Regions from separate parts of the Bacillus swezeyi genome, predicted to be linked through region 1. Evidence: riboswitches for the same ligand, from Rfam matches in the RefSeq annotation. Region 1 holds a riboswitch; each other region holds the start of a gene.
What was found. Region 1 has a riboswitch for S-adenosylmethionine ahead of RBH91_RS05310 (methionine ABC transporter ATP-binding protein). Riboswitches for the same ligand answer to the same signal wherever they lie in the genome.
Positions count from the first base shown of each region.

Region 2: it holds a riboswitch for S-adenosylmethionine, as region 1 does, so the genes downstream of both, RBH91_RS06470 (bifunctional homocysteine S-methyltransferase/methylenetetrahydrofolate reductase) here and RBH91_RS05310 (methionine ABC transporter ATP-binding protein) in region 1, are expected to answer to the same signal.
Region 3: it holds a riboswitch for S-adenosylmethionine, as region 1 does, so the genes downstream of both, RBH91_RS09290 (YezD family protein) here and RBH91_RS05310 (methionine ABC transporter ATP-binding protein) in region 1, are expected to answer to the same signal.

Region 1 is NZ_CP133085.1:1,115,813-1,123,025, reverse strand. Features, by position in the region: gene RBH91_RS05335 (S9 family peptidase) at 1-340, shown strand, start outside; gene RBH91_RS05330 (hypothetical protein) at 395-754, shown strand; gene RBH91_RS05325 (L-cystine transporter) at 795-2,180, opposite strand; gene RBH91_RS05320 (MetQ/NlpA family ABC transporter substrate-binding protein) at 2,293-3,111, opposite strand; gene RBH91_RS05315 (methionine ABC transporter permease) at 3,129-3,779, opposite strand; gene RBH91_RS05310 (methionine ABC transporter ATP-binding protein) at 3,780-4,784, opposite strand; SAM riboswitch class I at 4,885-4,998, opposite strand; gene cspB (cold shock-like protein CspB) at 5,345-5,545, shown strand; gene RBH91_RS05300 (ABC transporter permease) at 5,661-6,602, opposite strand; gene RBH91_RS05295 (ABC transporter ATP-binding protein) at 6,595-7,213, opposite strand, start outside.
Region 2 is NZ_CP133085.1:1,354,925-1,362,137, forward strand. Features, by position in the region: gene metH (methionine synthase) at 1-2,648, opposite strand, end outside; gene RBH91_RS06470 (bifunctional homocysteine S-methyltransferase/methylenetetrahydrofolate reductase) at 2,641-4,470, opposite strand; SAM riboswitch class I at 4,547-4,658, opposite strand; gene RBH91_RS06475 (YajQ family cyclic di-GMP-binding protein) at 4,736-5,227, opposite strand; gene RBH91_RS06480 (CvfB family protein) at 5,385-6,233, shown strand; gene RBH91_RS06485 (DUF3941 domain-containing protein) at 6,272-6,394, opposite strand; gene RBH91_RS06490 (spore germination protein) at 6,553-6,759, shown strand; gene RBH91_RS06495 (DegV family protein) at 6,800-7,213, opposite strand, start outside.
Region 3 is NZ_CP133085.1:1,864,664-1,871,876, reverse strand. Features, by position in the region: gene cobA (uroporphyrinogen-III C-methyltransferase) at 1-576, opposite strand, end outside; gene cysC (adenylyl-sulfate kinase) at 729-1,334, opposite strand; gene sat (sulfate adenylyltransferase) at 1,347-2,483, opposite strand; gene RBH91_RS09300 (sulfate permease) at 2,509-3,573, opposite strand; gene RBH91_RS09295 (phosphoadenylyl-sulfate reductase) at 3,585-4,286, opposite strand; gene RBH91_RS09290 (YezD family protein) at 4,373-4,489, opposite strand; SAM riboswitch class I at 4,594-4,698, opposite strand; gene pyrE (orotate phosphoribosyltransferase) at 4,858-5,490, opposite strand; gene pyrF (orotidine-5'-phosphate decarboxylase) at 5,487-6,206, opposite strand; gene RBH91_RS09275 (dihydroorotate dehydrogenase) at 6,175-7,110, opposite strand; gene RBH91_RS09270 (dihydroorotate dehydrogenase electron transfer subunit) at 7,110-7,213, opposite strand, start outside.

The sequences.
Region 1 (7,213 bases):
TGTCAAATCTGTCCCTGATTTTTGGCGGCCTTCTATGGAGAAATGGGTCGGTCATCCAGAGCGGGATTATGAAAAAATGAAAGCCGATTCACCGATCACATATTTGAAGACGATGACACGTCCAATGCTGATTGTTCAAGGTGCAAACGACCCCCGCGTTGTGAAGGAAGAATCCGATCAAGTCGTCGACAAGCTGAGGGCATGGGGACGGAACATTGAATATCTCGTCATGGAAAATGAAGGCCACGGCTTTTCTAAAAAAGAAAACAAAATAAAAGTGTACAGCACAATTTTCAGCTTCTTTGAAAAGCACCGGCTAAGCCAGACTGCAAAAGCATGAAGAATAAAACCGGACAGGGCTGGGGATGGTATACGTAAAAAGGAGGTTGACCCTTTGTTCAGAAGAAAAACAGGCATCCATCCCGCTGTATTAGTCTTGGGATCTGCTGCATTAACCGCAGCATTTTCCCCCGAAATCCGCAAAAGAGTAACAAGCATGATCTCGAACCGAATGGGCGGACAGCAGCACGGAAACAGCCAGAAAAACATGATGATAAACCCGGCTGAAATGATTAAACAGGCCTTCAATCCCGGAGGGCAAGGACAAACACAGCAGCAGCAAGGTCAAAGCCAATCGGACCATACGGGAAACCAGCAGCAAACATTCGGCCATATGTCGCAAGCTCCGGTCAATGTGATGAACGATGAAACAACACAGCAGACCATGTATGATGCAGATCAAACGTATTCATAAAAAAAACCCGCACAGCTTCCTGAGCATGTGCGGGCCTTTTTTACATTTCTGCTTCTATTATATTGGTACGATCGTGATAAGTGTCTATTTCAAGCTCTTTTGTCACCTTGCTTGTCACAAGACCAGAAGTCATGCTTCCGCTGACATTAAGAGCCGTACGCCCCATGTCGATGAGCGGTTCGACCGAAATCAGCAGTCCGGCAAGGGCAACCGGCATATTTAAAGCGGATAGGACGAGAAGCGCTGCAAATGTCGCACCGCCTCCGACGCCTGCCACACCGAAAGAGCTGACCGCAACGACAGCAATCACGGTGAAAAGGAATGACGGATCAAGCGGATTTTGCCCGATTGTCGGTGCGATCATGATCGCCAGCATGGCGGGATAAATACCCGCACATCCGTTTTGGCCGATCGATAAGCCGAATGAGCCGGCAAAGTTGGCAATTCCTTCAGGAACTCCGAGGCTCCGCTGCGTTTTAATATTCAACGGCAAAGCGCCAGCACTAGATCTTGAAGTGAAGGCAAACACAAGCACCGGAAATACCTTTTTCAAGTATGTGACCGGGTTCAACCCGCTGATTGTAATCAGCAGCAAGTGAATGATGAACATCACAATCAGCGCCGCATATGAAGCAATCACAAATTTGCCGAGTTTTGCGATGCTGTCAAGGTCACTTGTCGCAATCGTTTTTGTCATAATCGCCAGTACACCGTAAGGCGTCAGTCTTAAAATCAGCGTTACAACGCGCATGATGATCGCATATATGGCATCAACGACTTTTTTAAAGAGTTCAGCTTGTTCAGGCTGTTTTCGCTTTACGCCAAGATAAGCGATTCCGAGAAAAGCCGCAAAAATGACAACCGCAATCGTTGACGTTGGTCTTGCTCCAGTAAGATCTAAAAACGGATTTCCCGGAAGAAGCTCAACGATTTGCTGCGGAAACGTTTTGGCTTCCATGTCCTGAGATTTCTGCTCAAGTTCGGCTCCTCTTGAAACCTCTGCACCGCCTTGATCAACCTGGACGGCTTGAAGGTCGAAGGAAAGCGTGGAGGCAATACCTACAGCAGCAGCGACAGCGGTCGTCGCAATCAAAATCCCGATGATCAGTCCGCTGATTTTTCCGATGTTGTGGGTCAATTTAAGCTTTGTAAAAGCACCCAAAATCGAAATGAACACAAGCGGCATGACAATCATCTGCAAAAACTTGACATAGCCGCTGCCGGCAATATTGAACCAATCAGATGTTTGTGTAATCGTTTCTGAAGACGAACCATATATAAAATGCAAAGCAAACCCAAACACAATTCCGAGTCCGAGAGCGGTAAATACCCGCTTAGAAAACGAAACATGTTTTTTTTGCATCATATAAAGGAGCGCCATCAGGCCAAGCATGACGAGAATATTTATAATAATAAAGAATGTCATGATAACAAAAGCACCCCCAGAATTTTTTTACATTAGAAAACTATAATACAACAAACCTGATTGGTCAAGTAGGAATTATACCTGCTGCCAAAAATGGGCCTGGAGCTTTTCTTCATTCTCCGATTTCTTTAAGAGGAACGAACGTTGGCAGCTGTGCCCCGTCAAATTCCTTCTTGATAAATTCAGCCGTATCGTCTGCTTGATAAAGCTCCACAATTTTTATTAAATCTTCGCGATTACGGTCTTCTGTTCTGGCGGCAATGATGTTAATATACGGCGTCGCTGTTTCGTCTTCCAGTTTGATTGAATCTTTTACAGGGTGCAAGCCGGCGTCAACCGCGATACCGTTGTTAATGACAGAAGCAGCCACATCAGGGAGGACACGGGGAGTCTGCTCCGCCGCCACTGCTGTGATTTCCAAGTTTTTAGGGTTTTCTTTAATGGCATCAAGTGTTCCGTTGCCGTCAAAGCCGTCCTTTAATTGTAGCAATCCCGCCGACTGCAAAAGGAGCAGCGCTCTTCCCATGTTGGTCGCTTCATTTGGAACTGCGATTTTTGCGCCGTCAGGAATATCGCCGACTGATTGATATTTGTCGGAATACACCCCCATCGGAGCGATAATCGTCGTGCCGATGGGCGATAAGTCAAGGCCGCGTTCTTTTTTAAACGTGTTAAAATAAGATATCGTCTGAAAGGCGTTTGCATCGATGTCTCCGCTTGCCAAAGCCTGATTTGGCTGAACATAGTCTGAGTATTTGACGATTTCAAGCTTCAATCCTTCCTTTTCCGCTTTTTTCTTCACGAAATCCCATATTCTCGTATCCGTTCCGCTGACGCCGATTTTAATCGTTTTGCTGTCCGAATTTGCTGCACATCCTGCAAACACAATGACAAACAAAAGAACGATGATGATCAAAGCAAATTTCTTCATTACGTCTACCTCTCTTTTTATCTTCTTCTTATTTTTTTTGAAAGCACATTTCCTGATGTCTGCAATCCTTGTACAACGATGACAAGCATCGCCACCGTTATGATCATCGTCAGCGTATCAAATCTCTGATAGCCGTAAGTGATCGCCAAGTCTCCGAGTCCGCCGGCGCCTATTGCACCAGCCATTGCCGAAGCCCCGACAAGCCCGACTGTCGCAACCGTAAAGCTCAGCACCAATGAACCGAGCGCTTCCGGAATCAAAAATCGAAAGATGATCTGCCGCGGGGTGGCCCCCATAGCTTCAGCTGCTTCAATGACCCCGGGGTCCACTTCAAGAAGAGAGTTTTCTACAAGCCTTGCTATATATGGCCCCGCATAAAAAGTAAGCGGCACAATCGCAGCCGATGTTCCGATTGACGTCCCTACGATCAGCCGTGTTATCGGGATTAAAGCAACCATTAAAATAATGAACGGCACAGATCGGAAAATGTTAATGATGGCATTGACAATCGTAAAAACCGCTCTATTTTCGAGGAGATTTCCCTTTCTTGTGACAACGAGCAAAATCCCGAGCGGAATTCCGATGATGCTTGAAAACAAAAGTGAAAAAAGAGTCATCTGTATCGTCTCTAACAGTGCATTGATGATTTGGTCATATGTAACAAGCATCTATGAAACCTCCCTTACTCGAATGTTTTCTTTACGGATATCATCTAGAGCCCGCCTGATTTCATCGTCTTCTCCCTGCAGCTCGACCGTTATGCTGCCAAATGGAATGCCTTGGAGTTCTGTAATCGTTCCGTGAAGAATATTGACTTCCACATCAAATCGCTTTGATACACGGGAGAGAAACGGCTTCCCTGATGATTCCCCGATAAATTGAAATTGGTAGAGATGCTTTACATTCAGCTTTTGGATCGATTCAGGAATCTCATGATCTATAGCCGATCGAATAAAGCTTTTGGATGTGTCTGTCTGCGGTGCGGAAAAAACGTCAAACACACTGCCTGATTCAATGATTCTTCCTTTTTCAATCACAGCGACTTTGTCGCAAATTTCTCTTGCGACATTCATTTCATGGGTGATCAAAAGAATCGTAATATTGTATTGCTCGTTGACACGCTTTAACAGTTTCAGGATTTCGCCGGTTGTCTGCGGATCAAGCGCAGATGTGGCTTCATCACAAAGCAGAACCTCCGGATTTGTCGCCAGCGCCCGCGCGATGCCGACGCGCTGTTTTTGCCCGCCTGAAAGCTGATCCGGATAATCGCCCGCTTTATCCTCAAGGCCGACAAAACGAAGCAGATCCATCACTTTTTGTTTGATTTTGGCTTTCGGTGTTTTGACGAGTACAAGCGGCTCCGCGACATTTGCGAAAATAGTCTTCGAATTTAAAAGGTTAAAATGCTGAAACACCATTCCAATTTTCCGTTTCACAGAGCGGATTTCGCTTTTTGACAATGATGTTAAATCCCGACCGCCAACGAATACCTTTCCCGCCGTCGGTTTTTCGAGAAAGTTGACACAGCGGATCAGCGTGCTTTTGCCTGCTCCGCTAAATCCAATGACTCCGTATATTTCCCCTTTATTGACATGAAGGTCAATGCCATTCAGCGCACGGACTTTCTGTCCGCCGCTCTCATACACTTTTTCAACCCCTTGAAATGTAATCATGATGATCCTCCTCCGTGTTTTAGATAACAAAAAAGGCTTCTTCTTATTTAAAATAAGAAGAAGCCTATCAGCTCAAGGGAATATTTGAGTGCATCCGCTTTTCTTATTTTTCAAGCCTGTACGGCTTGTTGGAGTTGGCACAGTATTCTGTATCGCACAGAACCCGCTGCCGAGGTTTCATAGGGCCAATTCCCTCCGCCTCTCTGAATAAGAAGTTGTTGATGTATAAAGTTTTACCTAACTTTACAGCTTCTTCGGAATGTTGTCAATGAGGGTTTTTTGAGCTTTCTACGGACCGGCATGGGAAAGCTGCCTTTCAAAGTGCTTCCCCTGCCGGTGCGGTTTTTCATTTTTCCGTCTCACAATCCTAACTAAATTCACTTTTTTAAAAAAATTTGCGTTTAGCAGTTGTAATTTCGCTTAAACACTGGTAAAGTAAAGGTAATTATTTTTGTTCGAACTATCTTTAAGAAGAAAGTTTTGTAAGAGTTTTCGTCTTGGAAGTTTGTTTTAGAGCAAGAATAGTGAATTTAAGCGTTATCGCTTTAGGAGGAAATTTCATGCTAGAAGGTAAAGTAAAATGGTTTAACTCTGAAAAAGGATTCGGATTCATCGAAGTTGAAGGACAAGACGATGTATTCGTTCATTTCTCTGCTATTCAAGGCGAAGGCTTCAAAACTTTGGAAGAAGGCCAATCTGTATCTTTCGAAATCGTTGAAGGAAACCGCGGACCACAAGCTGCTAACGTAACAAAAGCATAAGCTGGGAACCGCTGATCTTCATACAAGACTGCTGACTTATCGTCAGCAGTCTTTTTATGTTTTAAAAAAAGCATAACGCCCGGAAACCGGTGTTATGCTTTCGTTCCAAAACCGCTTATGAAGCAATGTCTCTTTTTGTAAATACGCCGAAAGCCAGCACTTGAAAAACGATAAAATAGACAGCCAGCACCGTAATCGAAAACCCTAACGTCATTCCTGAAACAAGCGGTGTTCCGTCAAAATACTGCGTTAAATCCGTGTTGGCAAACAAGATGTATTTCGCCCAATCGAATTTCATTGAAAGTAGGCCTGTCGCCGTTCCACCCATGACAAGCAGAAAGATCGAAATCCCTACGGCAAGAGAACTGTTTCTGAAAACGGCTGAAATCATAAATGCCATCGTCGACATCATGAACAGTGAGATCGAATTCAGCAGGTAGCTGCCGGCTAAGTGCAGCAGAAGACTTTGCTCTTCTACGCTTCCATTCACATACGCAAGGTGCACCTGGCTGCTTTCTCCCGTACCAAATAAAAGAAGACCTGTTAAGCCCGCGCTTGCAAACAAAATGAAAAGCAAAGCCAGCGCAAACAGCAGCACCGTAAGATACTTGGATAATAATATTTTAAAGCGGCTGATCGGCCGAATGACAAGAAGTTTCACCGTTCCCCAGCTGAATTCATTTGCGACAATCCCCGCCGCTACCGTAATGACAAACAGTCCGATCATGGGAATTACATCTATGGCATCATTGATAAACGACAATACCGAATACTCTCCATCCTCCGGTAAATCGTGCTTGATTCGATAATCATTAATGGCGATCGACTTTTTGTAGTTTTGTTCAAGAACGGGATTATTGACGCCTTCAAGCTGTTGTTTCATATCCGCATTTTCCTGCGCCAATTCCTTTTTCCAATCTGCGCTCACGCCGCTTTCGCCTATAGTCTTGGTCATGATGCCCAGTCCGATGACGGATAACAGCAATAACCCGATCATGACGTATGTTCCTTTTCGATTGAAAATTTTGATCCATTCATTAACAACGAGATTAAACATGCTGAGCCTCCTCATCTTCTGCGGTGATTTCCAAGAATCGGTCTTCCAGAGATTTGTTGATGACCTTCACTTCATATAAGCGGATGCCGCCGTCGGTCAAATGTTTAATGAAATCAGGAACTTCACCTTTCGAGAGGCTGATTTCTATTCCCGTTTGAACTTTTTCAACCCGTCTGTCTCCAAACCCAGCAGCCTCGCGAAGCAGGGCGTCTACATCATCAGCCTGGATGAAATAGCGCTTTCTCTCGTCCGCGGCAGCTCCGTGCACATGTTGAATATCGCGCAGCTTGCCGTTTTGAATGATGGCAATCCTGTCACACATCAGTTCCATTTCAGAAAGAAGGTGGCTCGAAACGATGACGGCCAAGCCTCTTTCCCTTGTCAGTTTTCTTAAATAATCGCGGATTTCCCTGATTCCAGCCGGATCAAGTCCGTTTGTAGGCTCATCAAGGATCAGCAGCTTTGGATCGTGCAAAAGACTTTGAGCAAGGCCGAGCCTTTGCCTCATGCCTAAAGAATACGTTTTGACCTTATCATTGATCCTGCTCTTCAGACCGACGAGCTCGACGATTTCATCGATTTTCTTTTTTGTCACGCCTTTTGTCATGCGC
Region 2 (7,213 bases), 240 kb from region 1:
TTTAAATCTTCCGGAAGGAAGACGGGAGCTTTCGGGATGTGCACCCGTTTTTCAAGCATTTCAACAACCGCGGCTGACGGTTTTTTTGCAGCGGCGACTGCGGGTGCGTCCTGTTCTTTTTGGACAAGAAACTGTCCGGGGTCCGTCCTCAGCTGATTCGCGAGCGCTAAGCCATCCATCGCGTCTTTGGCGTATAGTACGGCTCCTTTATATTCAGGCGAAATTTTCATGTTCGTGAATTTTCTCGAAAGCGCCGCACCGCCGACCATAATCGGTACAGAAATATCGGCTTTATCCAGGTCCTGCGCTGTGACGACCATTTGCTGCGCCGATTTGACAAGCAGTCCAGATAAACCGATAATGTCTGGATTTTCTTTGCGGATCGCTTCAATCAATTCCTGAGGTGTCACTTTAATCCCGAGATCGACGACTTTGTAGCCGTTGTTGCTTAAAATGATATCGACCAGGTTTTTTCCGATATCATGCACATCGCCTTTAACGGTCGCCAAAATGATTTTGCCTTTGCCGCTGTCGTCTTTTTTCTCCATATAATTTTCGAGGAAGGAAACAGCAGCTTTCATGACTTCAGCAGACTGGAGCACTTCGGCGACGATCAGCTCATTATTATTGAAAAGCCGTCCGACCTCTGCCATGCCGTCCATCAGCGGACCGTTGATCACGTCAAGCGGTGTGTCATATTTTTTCAAGGCTTCTTCCAGATCAGGGATCAGTCCTTCTTTTGTGCCTTCTATGACATACTCGGCAAGGCGTTCATCAAGCGGAAGCGATGTCTTCGGCTGTTTGTCCGTTTTTTTCTTTCCGCGGTAAAAGCCGGTAAATACCGCAAGCGTTTTGTCATCTGTATGAAACAGCAGCTTTTCAGCCATCTCGATTTCTTCTTTTGGAATGGAAGCGAACCGTTCAAGCTTTTCCGTATTCACGATGGCATAATCAAGTCCGGCCTGTGTTGCATGGTATAAAAAGACGGCGTTCAAAATTTCCCTGCCGACGGGAGGGAGGCCGAAGGAAACGTTGCTGACGCCGAGAATCGTCAAACATTCCGGGAGTCTCTCTTTAATGAGGCGTATGCCTTCAATCGTTTCCTTTGCAGAGCCGATATACTGTTCATCACCCGTTCCGACGGGGAAGACAAGCGGGTCAAAGATGATGTCGCATGCCGGAATCCCGTATTTTTCGGTGAGCAGTTGGTGCGAACGGACTGCTATGTCAAGCTTCTTTTCAGCGGTGACGGCCATTCCTTCTTCATCGATCGTTCCGACGACGAGTGCGCCGCCGAATCGTTTGACGAGAGGGAGAATGTCCGCAAACCGCTCTTCGCCGTCTTCCAAGTTGATCGAGTTGATGATCGCTTTTCCCTGCGAATATTGAAGCGCCTTTTCGATCACCGTTTTGTCCGTCGAATCGATGACAAAAGGGGCTTTTACTTTTTTCATCGCTTCCTTCAAGAAGCCTTCCATATCTTCAGCTTCATCTCGGTCAGGATCGGCGAGGCAGATATCGATGACATGGGCGCCGTTTTTCACTTGAGCTCTCGCGATTTCGGCGGCTTCTTCAAATTTCTGCTCGGCAATCAGCCGCTTGAATTTTCGCGATCCGATCACATTTGTCCGTTCGCCGACAAAAAGAGGACGCATCGTTTCTTCATAAATCAATCCGTCAATCCCTGAGACGGTGTGCGGTCTTGCTCCCGAAGGGACAGGCCGCGGCTGCAGTGAAGCCACTTCATCGGCTAATGCTTTAATATGGACGGGCGTCGTTCCGCAGCAGCCCCCGACAATGTTCAGCCAGCCTTCTTCAGCAAAAGCCTTGATTTTTTTCGCCAATGACTGTGGAGATTCGTGATATTGTCCTTCTTCATCAGGAAGTCCGGCATTTGGATAACAGCTCACGGCCGTCTGGGCAAGCGAAGAAAGGGTCCTGATGTGATCCGTCATAAATTCAGGGCCTGTCGCGCAATTTAAGCCGACGCTGATCGGCTTCATATGTTCAAGGGAGATGTAAAAGGATTCGATATCCTGACCGGCAAGCGTCGTGCCCATAGGTTCTATCGTTCCCGACACCATAAGGGGAAGGGGGGTGCCGGTCTTTTCAAAGGCTTGCCGGATGCCGATAAAACCGGCTTTTACATTCAGCATATCCTGGCTCGTTTCAAGCAGCAAAAGGTCCGCTCCGCCCGTAATCAGCGCTCTCGCCTGTTCCTCGTAATTGGCGATCAGCTCGTCAAATGTCGTACCGCCTGTGACGGACAGGGTTTTCGTCGTCGGACCCATTGCGCCTGCGACGAACCTTGGCCATTCAGGTGTCGAATATTTTTCAGCGGCGGCTTTTGCGAGCCTGACAGAGGCGAGGTTTACCTCATAGGCGAGATGTCCGAGATCATACTCATCCAAAACAAGCCGGGTCGCTCCGAATGTATTGGTCTCAATGATATCGGCTTTAGCGGCGAGATACGCTTCATGGATTCCCTGGATGATGTGGGGCGCCGTTATGCTCAAGTGTTCATTACATCCTTCATAGGCCTCGCCTCCGAAGTCTGCGGCGGACAGATTGGCGTTTTGAATCATCGTTCCCATCGCCCCGTCAAGGACGAGGATTTTTTTCTTCAGCTGGTCATTGATGTTAGGCATTTGTCGTCTCCTTTTCTTTCTTGTGAATATAAGCCGTCAGTTCTGCGGTTAAATCAGATCGTAAAAACGGTGTGATCAAATAAATGCCGTTAAACAAATCGCATGCTGTATCAAGCAGAGAGCGCGCGATCGCAAGCCCTTCCTCAGCCTGTTTTTGCTTATCATTTCCCGCAAGCGCCATTTTTTCGCGGATCGCGTCTGACAGCTTGATGCCGGGAATTTCATTATGGATAAACTCCGCATTTCGGCTGCTTGTCAAAGGCATAACGCCGATATAGATCGGGGTTTTGAGATGCTTTGTTTCTTCATGAATCTTGATGAGCTGCTCCTCTGAGTAGACAGGCTGGGAAATAAAATAGTCAGCCCCGCAGTCGATTTTCTTCTCGATCCGTTTGACCGCTTTGTCAATATGTCTGACGTTCGGATTGAAGGCGGCCGCCACAGAAAAGTTCGTTTTCTTGCCGAGCGGTTTTCCCGAATAGGACAATCCTTCATTAAACTGTTTAATCAGGCTGATCAAATCGAATGATGTCAAGTCATAGACGGAGGTGGCTCCCGGGAAATCGCCGATCTTCGACGGATCTCCGGTAATCGCCAGTACATCTGACAGTCCGAGCGTATCAAGACCCATTAAATGAGACTGAAGGCCGATCAGGTTGCGGTCCCTGCATGTAATATGCACGAGCGATCTCATATCAAGCTGCTGTTTTAAAAGCGAGCCACAGGCAACATTGCTGATTCTCGGGGTGGCGAGAGAATTGTCCGCCAAAGTCAGGGCATCGATGCCGGCTGACTTCAATTCTTGGGCGGAGCGTAAAAACTTTTCAAAGTTTAATTGTTTAGGAGGGTCCAATTCGACGATGATGGACCGTTTTTCTTTTGCCAGCTCGTCTAAAGCAGGCTCTGTTCTTTCATGTCGGACGGCGGCCGCTGCTTTCTTTCTCGTTTTCACATGTTTTTCGGTGACCGGCGGAAGTCCTTTGACCGCTTCAGCCATCGCTCTGATGTGGTTCGGCGTCGTTCCGCAGCAGCCCCCGATGATGCGCGCGCCTTGATTGCGAAATTCCATCGCACTGTCTCTGAAATATTGATCATCTGTTTCATAGACGAGGCGCCCTTCGACTAGGGATGGGAGGCTGCTGTTTGGATAGACGGAAAGGTAGGCGTCTTCTAAAAGCGGCACTTCCTCAAGCGCATTGATCATGTGATATGGGCCGAGGCGGCAGTTGATGCCGACCACATCTGCTCCGAGGTCTGCCAAAAGCTTCAGGCCCTCGCTGAGCGAGGTTCCGTCTTGAAGAACGCCCTCTTCATGCATCGAAACGTTCAGAACGATCGGGAGTTCCGTTTCTTTTCTGGCAATCTTCAATACTTCGCGCGCTTCTTCAAGATCATAATAGGTTTCAAGAAGAAGACCGTCTGGCTGTTCATTTAGTAGAAGATAAAGCTGTTCGCGAAAGCTTCTTTTAATGTCTTCGAGTGAATACGCGTTTTTATTAAACGTCCGGATGCCGCCGAGCGTTCCGAGAACATGAGCGGAGCCCGCGGCAGAACGGGCGATGCGGACGGCTTTTTCATTGATTTGTTTCGTTTCGTCTTCAAGTCCGTATCTGGACAGCTTAATGAAGTTTGCACCATACGTGTTCGTTTGGATGATGTCGGCGCCTGCCTGCACGTACGCTTCATGGATGCGTTTCACCTCATCGGGCTTTGAGATATTCAATTCTTCAAAACAGCGGTCGATTCCGTAAGAATAGAGCAGCGTACCCATGGCGCCGTCAGCGATTAAAATTTTGCTTTTTATATCTTCAAATAAACCCATTGTTTTCCCCCTTGAAAATTTTGATAAATAAAAAAGTCTTCTGAAGAAGAAGACTTTTAAGCGACAAATGTCCGTCTTCTTATCTTCCAAGCAGTCTGCTTGCTGGATTTAGCACCTTGGTCATGAATATTCATTCACCGGTTGCTGAGGCTTCATAGGGCCAGTCCCTCTGCCTCTCTTGATAAGAACAGCTATTCAATTTGTATTGTTTACTTTTACTCAATTTACCGAAAATCGGGGGAATAATCAACAGTAAATTAAGAATTTATCGAAAATTTATAAATTGGACGTCAATCGGAAGGTCGGCTTCTCTGACAAGGCCGATGATTTGCTGGAGCTCGTCTTTATTTTTTCCGGTTACACGGATTTGATCATCCTGCACTTGGGATTTGACCTTAAGCCCCGATTTTTTGATCAAATTGTTGATTTTCTTTGCGTTTTCTTTATCGATGCCCTGCACCAATTTGCCGCGCTGTCTGACGGTGCCGCCGGAAGCGTTTTCCAGTTTGGCGTATTCGATGTTTTTTGTCGGGACATTGCGCTTGATCAGTTTGCCGACAAGGACGTCTTTGAGCTGGTTCATTTTAAATTCGTCGTCTGAGACAAGCACAAGCTCGTCACCGTCAAGTGTGATGTTGCTTTTTGATCCTTTGAAATCATAGCGTGTGCCGATTTCTTTAAGAGCGGTTTGAATTGCGTTTTGAACTTCAGGCATCTCAACCTTTGACACGATGTCAAATGAGCTTTCTTTTGCCATGTGAAAACCTCCATCCATTTTACTTATGAGTCAATTATAGTAGAATAAGGTGAAACTTCCAATATGGTACGGTTTTGCCTGGCCGTTATCTGGCAATAATTTGAACATTGGAGGAATACATCAATAGGACAGGTGCATGAAGAAAGGAAGAATCAATATGAGACCGGGACAGCAATTAACTTTGCAAATAGATCACAAAGCCGACTACGGGTACTTTTTGACGGACGGAGATGAATCGATTCTCCTCCATCACAGCGAGATCATTGAGGATATAGATGGTCTGGAAGAAGTCGACGTCTTTGTGTATGTCGATCATGAGGGGCGCTTGGCGGCTACGATGAGAAAACCGATCATCAGCGCTGATCACTACGATTGGGTAGAAGTCGTGGATGCCGTCAGCGGCATGGGGGTGTTCGTCGATGTCGGGCTCACAAAGGATGCGCTTGTCGCCATCGAGCATCTACCGCCTTATGAATCAGTCTGGCCTAAAAAAGGGGACAGGCTGTACTGCATGCTGAAAATCACGAGCCATGGACGGATGTTTGCCAAGCCGGCTCCGGAGGATAAGATCAGCGAGCTTTTTCACGATGCTTCGCCTGATTTCATGAATAAAGAGCTTTCAGGAACTGTATACCGTCTCATCGCTTCGGGATCTTTTATGATTTCCGACGGCGGCATCAGGGGGTTTATCCATTCATCGGAAAGAAAAGAAGAGCCGAGGCTGGGTGAGAAGCTGACGGCAAGGGTGATTAAAGTCAAAGAAGACGGTTCGGTTAATTTGTCGCTTCTGCCGAGAAAGCAGGATGCCTTGTCTGTAGATGCCGAAGAAATTCTGTCCTATATAAGATCGAGAAACGGCGCGATGCCGTACTGGGATAAGAGCGATCCTGAAGACATCAAAACGCGGTTCAATATGAGCAAAGCGGCGTTTAAAAGGGCGCTCGGCCACCTGATGAAACAGGATAAGGTCTATCAGGAAGAAGGCTGGACATACGAGAAAAAATAGAGGAAGCGGCGGCGTTCTGTTTGGACGCCGCCAATTTTTTATAGATGATGCGGTTTTTTCGAATCTTGGTGTTTTCCGGCTTGTCTGTTCTTTTCGGCGAGCCGGTTTTTTTGCTGGTTGACGGCGTTGTTGTCAACCGGTTTTTTATCGTCATCTTTCATGAGGCGGCACCTCCCGTCAAAATGTTGCTTTTAGAATGCTCACCTAGGATGGAAACTATGTACTCTCTTTAGCCTGATGTTTTTTTGCCGGGAAGTTTATGCCTTCTAGTATCAACAGCATAAATATATTTATATGACCCAAAAAAAGGAGAAATGGTATGAAACATTGCTGTTCGGTTTACATTCATCATGTTGGAGACGGAGGAATTGTGAATTTTGGCGGGGCGTACAGGATTAGTCCGATCACGATGGAGAAAGTCGTCGAGGGTGCCGGAGGTCCAAATATCGGCCTTGCGGCTGCCGACTTTTTTGGCAGCCAGCTTTCACCGGCAGTCGGCGAAGAAACAATTACCGAAGAAAGCTGAATGATGAAGGCCTGCTTTTATAAAAGCAGGCCTGACTTCATTATCTTTTTTCTTTCCCTGGGAAAAAGATGGCCAAGGTTCCCGGACCCGCATGGGCGCCGACGGCTGAACCGATCATGTTGACGACGATCTCTTTCGGCTGAAATTCAGCTTCTATCAGCCCTTTGATTTCTTCGGCTGTTTCGGCGTCATCCCCATGGCTGATGCCGATCGTCTGATCGCTTAAATCCAGGCTTCTTTCTTTCATCAGCTCAATGATTCGTCTCAGCAATTTCTTTTTGCCTCTGATTTTTTCCAAGGGGACAAGCTTTCCGTCTTCAACATGCAGAAGCGGCTTAATATTCAAAAGCCCCCCGACAAATGCCGATGCTTTGCTGATTCTGCCGCCTCTGGCCAAGTAGGTCAAATCGTCGACGGTAAAAATATGTTCAAGATGTTCGCAAAAGTTCTTTAC
Region 3 (7,213 bases), 750 kb from region 1:
AGGAGTTGACCGGTCTCTGCCATTGTCAATTAACAGCCTTTCGATTTGGTGAATGTTTTTCATCCCCATATAAATCACAAGGGTATCAATCCCTGTGGCGAGCGCTTTCCATTTCTCTTCAAATTCTTCTTCTTTTTTGTAATGGCCTGTCACGAAAGCGACGTTTGAGCTTGCCTCCCGATGAGTCACGGGAATGCCGGCATATGCGGCTGCGGCTATCCCAGAGGTGATCCCGGGAATGATTTCAAAAGAAATCCCGTTCTCAGCAAGGGTTTCTGCTTCCTCTCCGCCCCTGCCGAATACGAAAGGGTCTCCCCCTTTCAGCCTGACAACGGTTTTCCCCTTCTTCGCATACTTGACGAGAAAATGGTTGATCGTCTCCTGCTTCATCATGTGGTAGTCTGGAAGCTTTCCGCAGTAAATCAAATCTGCTTCCGCTTTGGCATGCTGTAAAATCTGTTTATTCACAAGCCTGTCATACAAAATGACGTCGGCTTTTTGGATGGCTTTTAAAGCTTTGATCGTCAGTAAATCGGGGTCTCCTGGACCTGCCCCAACGATATATACTTTCCCCATCTTAGATCTCCCCCCGATCTGATCAGCATCTTCCTCAACTCATTATAAATCATAAAGAAAGCGTTTGGCGCCCGAAAATATCACAAAAACCAAACGTTTTCTTTATGAAATAGGAAAGTGCATCAGCTGCACTTTCCTATTGATCGCGCTTTTTATTTTCCGAATGATTTTGCATGTGTTTTCACGTATTCGACGAGCTGGTTTTTGCATGCGTTTCGGTCGTTTTGACTCGTATCAAGCACAAGCTCCGGTGCTTCGGGTTCTTCATAAGGCGAATCGATTCCGGTGAAAAATGGAATCTCCCCGTTTCTCGCTTTTTTGTATAAGCCTTTCGGATCCCGCTGTTCGCACGTTTCTAAGTCGCAATTGACATAGACTTCATGAAACTCATCTTCCTCAACCAGCTGCCTGATGACATCGCGGTCTTCTTTAAAAGGAGAAATAAATGCCGTAATGACGATGGTGCCTTGTTCGACAAACAGTTTTGCGACCTCGCCGATCCGGCGGATATTTTCTTTTCTGTCCTCGTCAGAAAATCCGAGGTCTTTGTTCAACCCGTGCCTGACATTATCGCCGTCAAGCACTGTCACCTGGTATCCTTCTTCAAACAACTCGCGGGCAGCGGCATTGGCGATCGTAGATTTTCCAGAACCGCTTAGGCCCGTCAGCCAAATGATCGAGCTTTTATGTTTATTTTTTGCATGATATTCATGCTTAGTAATGGATGCTTCATGCCAGACGATATCTTTATTCACCAAAGCTGCTCCTCCTTAAGAAACTCCGGCTGCTAAGCCTTTGATTAATGTTTGAATGACTTCCGGGCGGCTGAATGTGCTCGGCGGAAATTCGCCGTTTCTCAGCATTCCCCTTACCTTTGTGCCTGATAAAATAACATGGTGTTCTTTATCGTGCGGGCATGTTTTCGCCGTTGCCATTGATCCGCAGATATTGCAGTAAAAGCTGTGTTCAAACTTGAGCGGGGTAATGCCGATCTCTTCAGGTTTGAATTGATCAAACAGCTCCTGTGCTTCATATGTTCCATAGTAATCGCCGACTCCTGCATGGTCTCTTCCGACGATAAAGTGTGTGCAGCCGTAATTTTTTCTGACGAGGGCATGGAAGATCGCCTCTTTCGGACCAGCATAGCGCATGGCCGCCGGGAAAACGCCGAGGAAGACACGGTCTTTCGGGTAATACCCGTCAAGCAGCACCTGATAGCTTTCCATGCGGACGTCTGCCGGGATATCATCTGATTTCGTTTCTCCGACCAGCGGATTGAGGAAAAGACCGTCAACCGTTTCGAGCGCCGTCTTTTGAATGTATTCGTGTGCTCTGTGAACCGGGTTTCTCGTTTGGAATCCGACAATCGTTTTCCAGCCCAGCTCAGCAAATTTTTGTCTCGTTGCCGCAGGTTCAAACGTGTGCGCTGGAAATTGCTTTTCGCTCCGTTTAATGAGGGTGATCGGGCCGCCGACATAGACGTCTCCCCGTTCAAATAATTTTTTGACGCCCGGATGCTCAAGTTCGTCAGTTTTATAGATTCGTACGGCTTCCGTTTTCTTATCCGGTGTATAGATATCTTCGATGTCAATGACGCCGTATGTTTCTCCGTTGTAAGTGAGGCGGACGGTATCGCCTGTTTTTAATTGAACCGCTTTTTGTTCATCTACCGGAAGAGTGATCGGGAGCGTCCATACCTCACCGCCGGCCAGTCTCATATTCTCTACTACTGAGAGATAGTCTTTCTCTGTCAGAAAGCCTTGAATCGGGCTGTATGCTCCGATTCCGATCAGTTCCAAATCGGCAAAAGCGATCAGATCAAGCTCAATTTCCTGTGCAATATGTTGATAATCGTATGTTTCATTTACGCGGTTGACCAATACACCGCCATGTGGTGCTAAACTCATAAGACTTTTTCCTCCTGCTCGATGTTTAAATTCCTCCGCCCTGTTCATGGACAGAGCTGTGTTCTTTTCTTACCGCCCTCATCAGGCTGATCGTTCCGACAGATGCCAAAAGAACGCTCGTGACGACGATGAGAGCGTAATAGTCTCCTTTTAATAAAAGGCTGACCAGCATGTACGATAGGCTTAACGAAAGGAACGGCGATACGATCCACACTTTCAGCATCGTTTTGACCACCTGTTTATGAAAAACATTGCCGCCGTTTTTTGCCATCCCCATTCCTATAATAGAAGATGAAGTTACTTGCGCAAGCGGAACAGGGAGGCCGAAAATTGAGCTGATCATCACAAGCCCCGCTCCTGTTCCCGACAGAAGGATCCCCTCTCCTTTTGAGAATCTCGTAATCTTTTTGCCGTTCGTTTCAAGAACGCGCCGCCCCAATAAAAGGGCGCCGAGCGCGACAAACAGTCCGCCGTACAGCGTTCCTTCTCCGACTGTCAAAACATGCGCCGCCACCAAAGGACCCACAGCATTTGCCACATTGTTCATACCCGCTGAGAAGGCCTCGAAAAATCCGGTCATTAAAAGAAGAACCGTCAAAACCTTTGCTTTTTTTCCTGAGGCTGGACGTTTTATCGTTTTTTTGATGACCTTCGCCATAAAAAATGTAAAAGAAAAAGCAACGATCGGAACAATCACCCAAAATGAGACGATAACAAGCAAAGATTTGACAAACAAAACTTGGTATGCGACACCGACTCCGACGACAGATCCGACTGTCACTTCACTTGTCGAAAGTGGAATGCCGAGAACATTTGCGATAAAAAGCGACAACGCGGCTGAGCCGATGATAATGCAGACGATTTCAAGCGTAATCACCCGTTCTGGAATGATGCCTGAGCTGATCGTTTTCACGACATTTCCTCCGCCGATGACGGCTCCCGAGAGAACGCCGGCCGCACAGATCAAGAGCGCGTGGAGCTTTTTTTTCACCGCTTCCGATCCGTAGGCGATGCCCATAGAAGCCGCTGCACCGCTCGCTCCGATGTTCACCGCAAAAAACATGCTAAATATAATGGCGGCAAGTTCCATGACTCATCTCCTTACTCGTGTAGTCCGCATTCTGTTTTATTTGATCCGTTCCAGCGTCCGGAACGAAGATCTTCCATCGTAAAGGCCGGAGAGGTGCACGGCGCACAGCCGATGCTCGGATATCCTTGGTCGTGAAGCGGATTGTACGGCAGGTCGTGTTTTGTCACATATCTCCATATATCCTTCCACGTCCAATGGATGAGCGGACAAACTTTAATGGACTTGAATTTTTCGTCTTTATTTAAGAAGTTCGTATTTCTGCGTCCTTCGGATTGCTCGCGGCGCAGGCCTGACAGCCATGCCGGATAACCTGAAAGCGTCTCCCGGAGAGGAATGACCTTCCTCATTTCACAGCAGGAATTCGGAGCGGTCTTCCAAAGTTCGTCTCCGTATTCCCACGCTTGCTGTTCGACGGTGAGCTCCGGCTTTTTCATGATAATCTGAAGGCCCGGATATCGTTCTTTGACAGCGTTGATCGTTTCATACGTTTCTTTAAAATGAAGCCCTGTATCAAGAAAAACGATGACGGCATCTTTTTTTACTTTGTAAATCAAATCGATCAGGACGATCCCTTCAATCCCGAAACTGCATGCATATACGAGCTGGTCTCCGTAATGGCCGTACGCCCATTTCAGAACGGAAAGCGCTCCTTTGTATAAGTCATCCTCTTGAAAAGAGATGTTCGGTTCCTCCCATGTACTGTAAGTAAAAATTTTCGGTTCCCCCTTTTTTCGCCAACAAAAAAGACGGCTTCCAACAGAAAAAAACTGTGAAAACCGCCTCTAGTTTGTCTAGTCAGCTATTTCAATCTTATTTTTTCATTTTTTTCGATTTGAATGACTTTGCCGTCTTGAACAACGAATGTGATAGATCCGTAATTCATGTCTTTCAGCATGTCTTTCATTGTGATGATCACTTTTTCGAGCTGCTCATCTGTTTTCACTTCTAGCTCCTCCTCTGCCCCGTAAAAATTAAAATCTTTCTTCCAAATTTGAAAGAAAGATGAGGAACTTCTGATATTCCTTATCTCTCAAAATGAGGGCATTTTGCTGGAAGTAGCACCTTACGTTATACGCAGGTTGCCGGGTTTCATCGGGCCAGTCCCTCCACCACTCTTGATAAGTTTGCTTTTGTTATTTTAAAATTTTAGCACAATTCGAATAAAAGTCAACCCGACTTTTTTTATAGGATTAATAAAAAATAAAAATGATGCTATTTTACTAGTATCCAGCCTGAAAAAAGACGCAAAAAAGCCGCTCCCCTTTAAAGGGAACACGGCTTTTATCACTTTTTCATCCAAGTTTTGGACTCGGGATTGACTTTCCATTCTTTCAGCTTGTCGGCATCCGCTTCACTAATATAGCCGCCGGCAAGAGCGGCTTCTGTCAAGGTGTCATAGTCAGTCAGTGTATCATAGTCGACATTTGCTTCACTGAAAGCGCTAGCTGCTTGGGGGAGGCCGTATGTGAAAATGGCGGTGACGCCCAGCACATCACATCCGGCCGCTTTTAACGCGGCTGCGGCTTCAAGAACGCTTCCGCCGGTTGAAATTAAATCTTCAATCACAACGACTTTCTGCCCTGCTTTGACTGCCCCTTCAATTTGGTTTCCTTTTCCGTGCGCCTTCGGCTTGCTTCTGACATAGCACATCGGCAGACGGAGTCTGTCAGCGGCGAGTGCGGCATGCGGAATACCCGCGGTCGCCGTACCGGCGATCATGTCCGCTTCCGGAAACTTGTCTTTTATCAGTTCGGCCAGACCTGAAGCGATGTCATCCCTCACTTCTGGATATGAAAGTGTCAGACGATTGTCGCAGTAGATCGGCGATAAGATGCCGCTCGCCCATGTAAACGGCTCATTCGGCCGCAGGAAAACCGCCTTGATCTTTAGTAGATGGTTTGCTATATCTGTTTTCATGCCTTCGTTCCCTCCCACTGAAGTGCTATTTTCTGATAGGCTGATACAGGGTCTTCAGCTTGTGTGATCGAACGGCCGACGACGATCGCTGAAACGCCATTTTCCCTTGCATAAGACGGCGTCGCCACTCTGACCTGATCATTGTTTTTGTCCTCCTCTAAGCGAATTCCCGGTGTGACGGTCAGAAAAGTAGGCGCCACAGCCTGATAGATGTGTTCGGCTTCATGAGCGGAACAGACAACACCGTCAAGTCCGCTTTCTTCCGCCAGTCTGCTGTAGTGAAGAACGGTGTCATTCAGCGGCGTTTCTATCAGCAGTTCATGTTTAAGCATGTCTTGCGACGTACTTGTCAGCTGTGTCACCGCGATTAAGGACGGCCGCTTTTGTCCTGCTGCTGTTCCTGCTTCAAGACCTTCCAGCGCTGCTTCCATCATTTGCTTCCCTCCAGCTGCGTGGACGTTGACTAAATTGACACCAAATCCCGCCAGCCTTTTCATTGCTTTATATACGGTCGTCGGAATGTCATGGCATTTTAAATCCAAGAAAATACGGCAGTCCCTCATGTTGAGTTCTTCAAGGACGGAAGGGCCTTCTTGATAAAAAAGCTCCATCCCCACCTTCACAAACAGTTTTTCTCCTTGAAAACGATCTAAAAATGCCAATGATTCCTGTGCTGATGCAAAATCAAGCGCGATGATGGGCGGCGTATGTTTCATCCTTCCAGCTCCTTCCGATACACTCGTTCAAAGATTTGTATCCGTATTTTTCTAAAACGCGCGGCAGATCTTTAATGATCTCCGGGCAGGCAAACGGGTTGACGAAGTTGGCCGTGCCGACGGCGACAGCGCTTGCTCCAGCCAGCAAAAATTCGAGTGCATCTTCAGCAGACTGAACGCCGCCCATGCCGATAATCGGAATGCTGACTTTCTGGCTGACTTCATATACCATCCGGATCGCCACCGGTTTTACGGCAGGGCCTGATAATCCTCCGGTTTTATTGGCCAAGATCGGTTTTCCCGTTTTTAAATCCAGCCTCATGCCGACCAAAGTGTTAATCATTGTCAAGCCGTCCGCTCCCGCTTCTTCAATCGCAAGAGCGATTTCGGCAATGTCGGCGACATTCGGCGACAGCTTCACATAGACGGGCACACTCGAAACCTCTTTAACCGCCTTCGTCAGCTCACTCGCCATTTCGGGACTCGTCCCGAAGGCGATTCCTCCGGTTTTTACGTTCGGGCAGGAAATATTGAGCTCAAGTGCGTGAACGTTCGGAGCCTTGCTGATTTCTTCGGCAACCTCCACATAATCCTCAAGCTGCGAGCCGGCGACATTGGCTATAATCGGCGTGTCGAATTGTTCAAGCCATGGCAGCTCTCTCTCCATGACAGCCTGAAGACCCGGATTTTGCAGGCCGATCGCATTGAGCATGCCTGCCTGCGTCTCAGCGACTCTCGGTGTCGGATTTCCGAAGCGTGGCTCGCTCGTCGTCGCTTTAATCATGATTGCGCCAAGACAGGAAAGGTCGTAAAAGTTGGCAAACTCTTTTCCGAAGCCAAAGCAGCCTGAGGCCGGCATGATCGGATTTTTCAATTTAAGGCCTGGCAAATTCACTTCTAGCATTACAAAAGCACCTCCTGCGCTTTAAAAACAGGGCCGTCGAGACAAACTTTCACATACGATGTTTCACTTTGCTCCGTATGGCATACACAGGCAAAACAGGCGC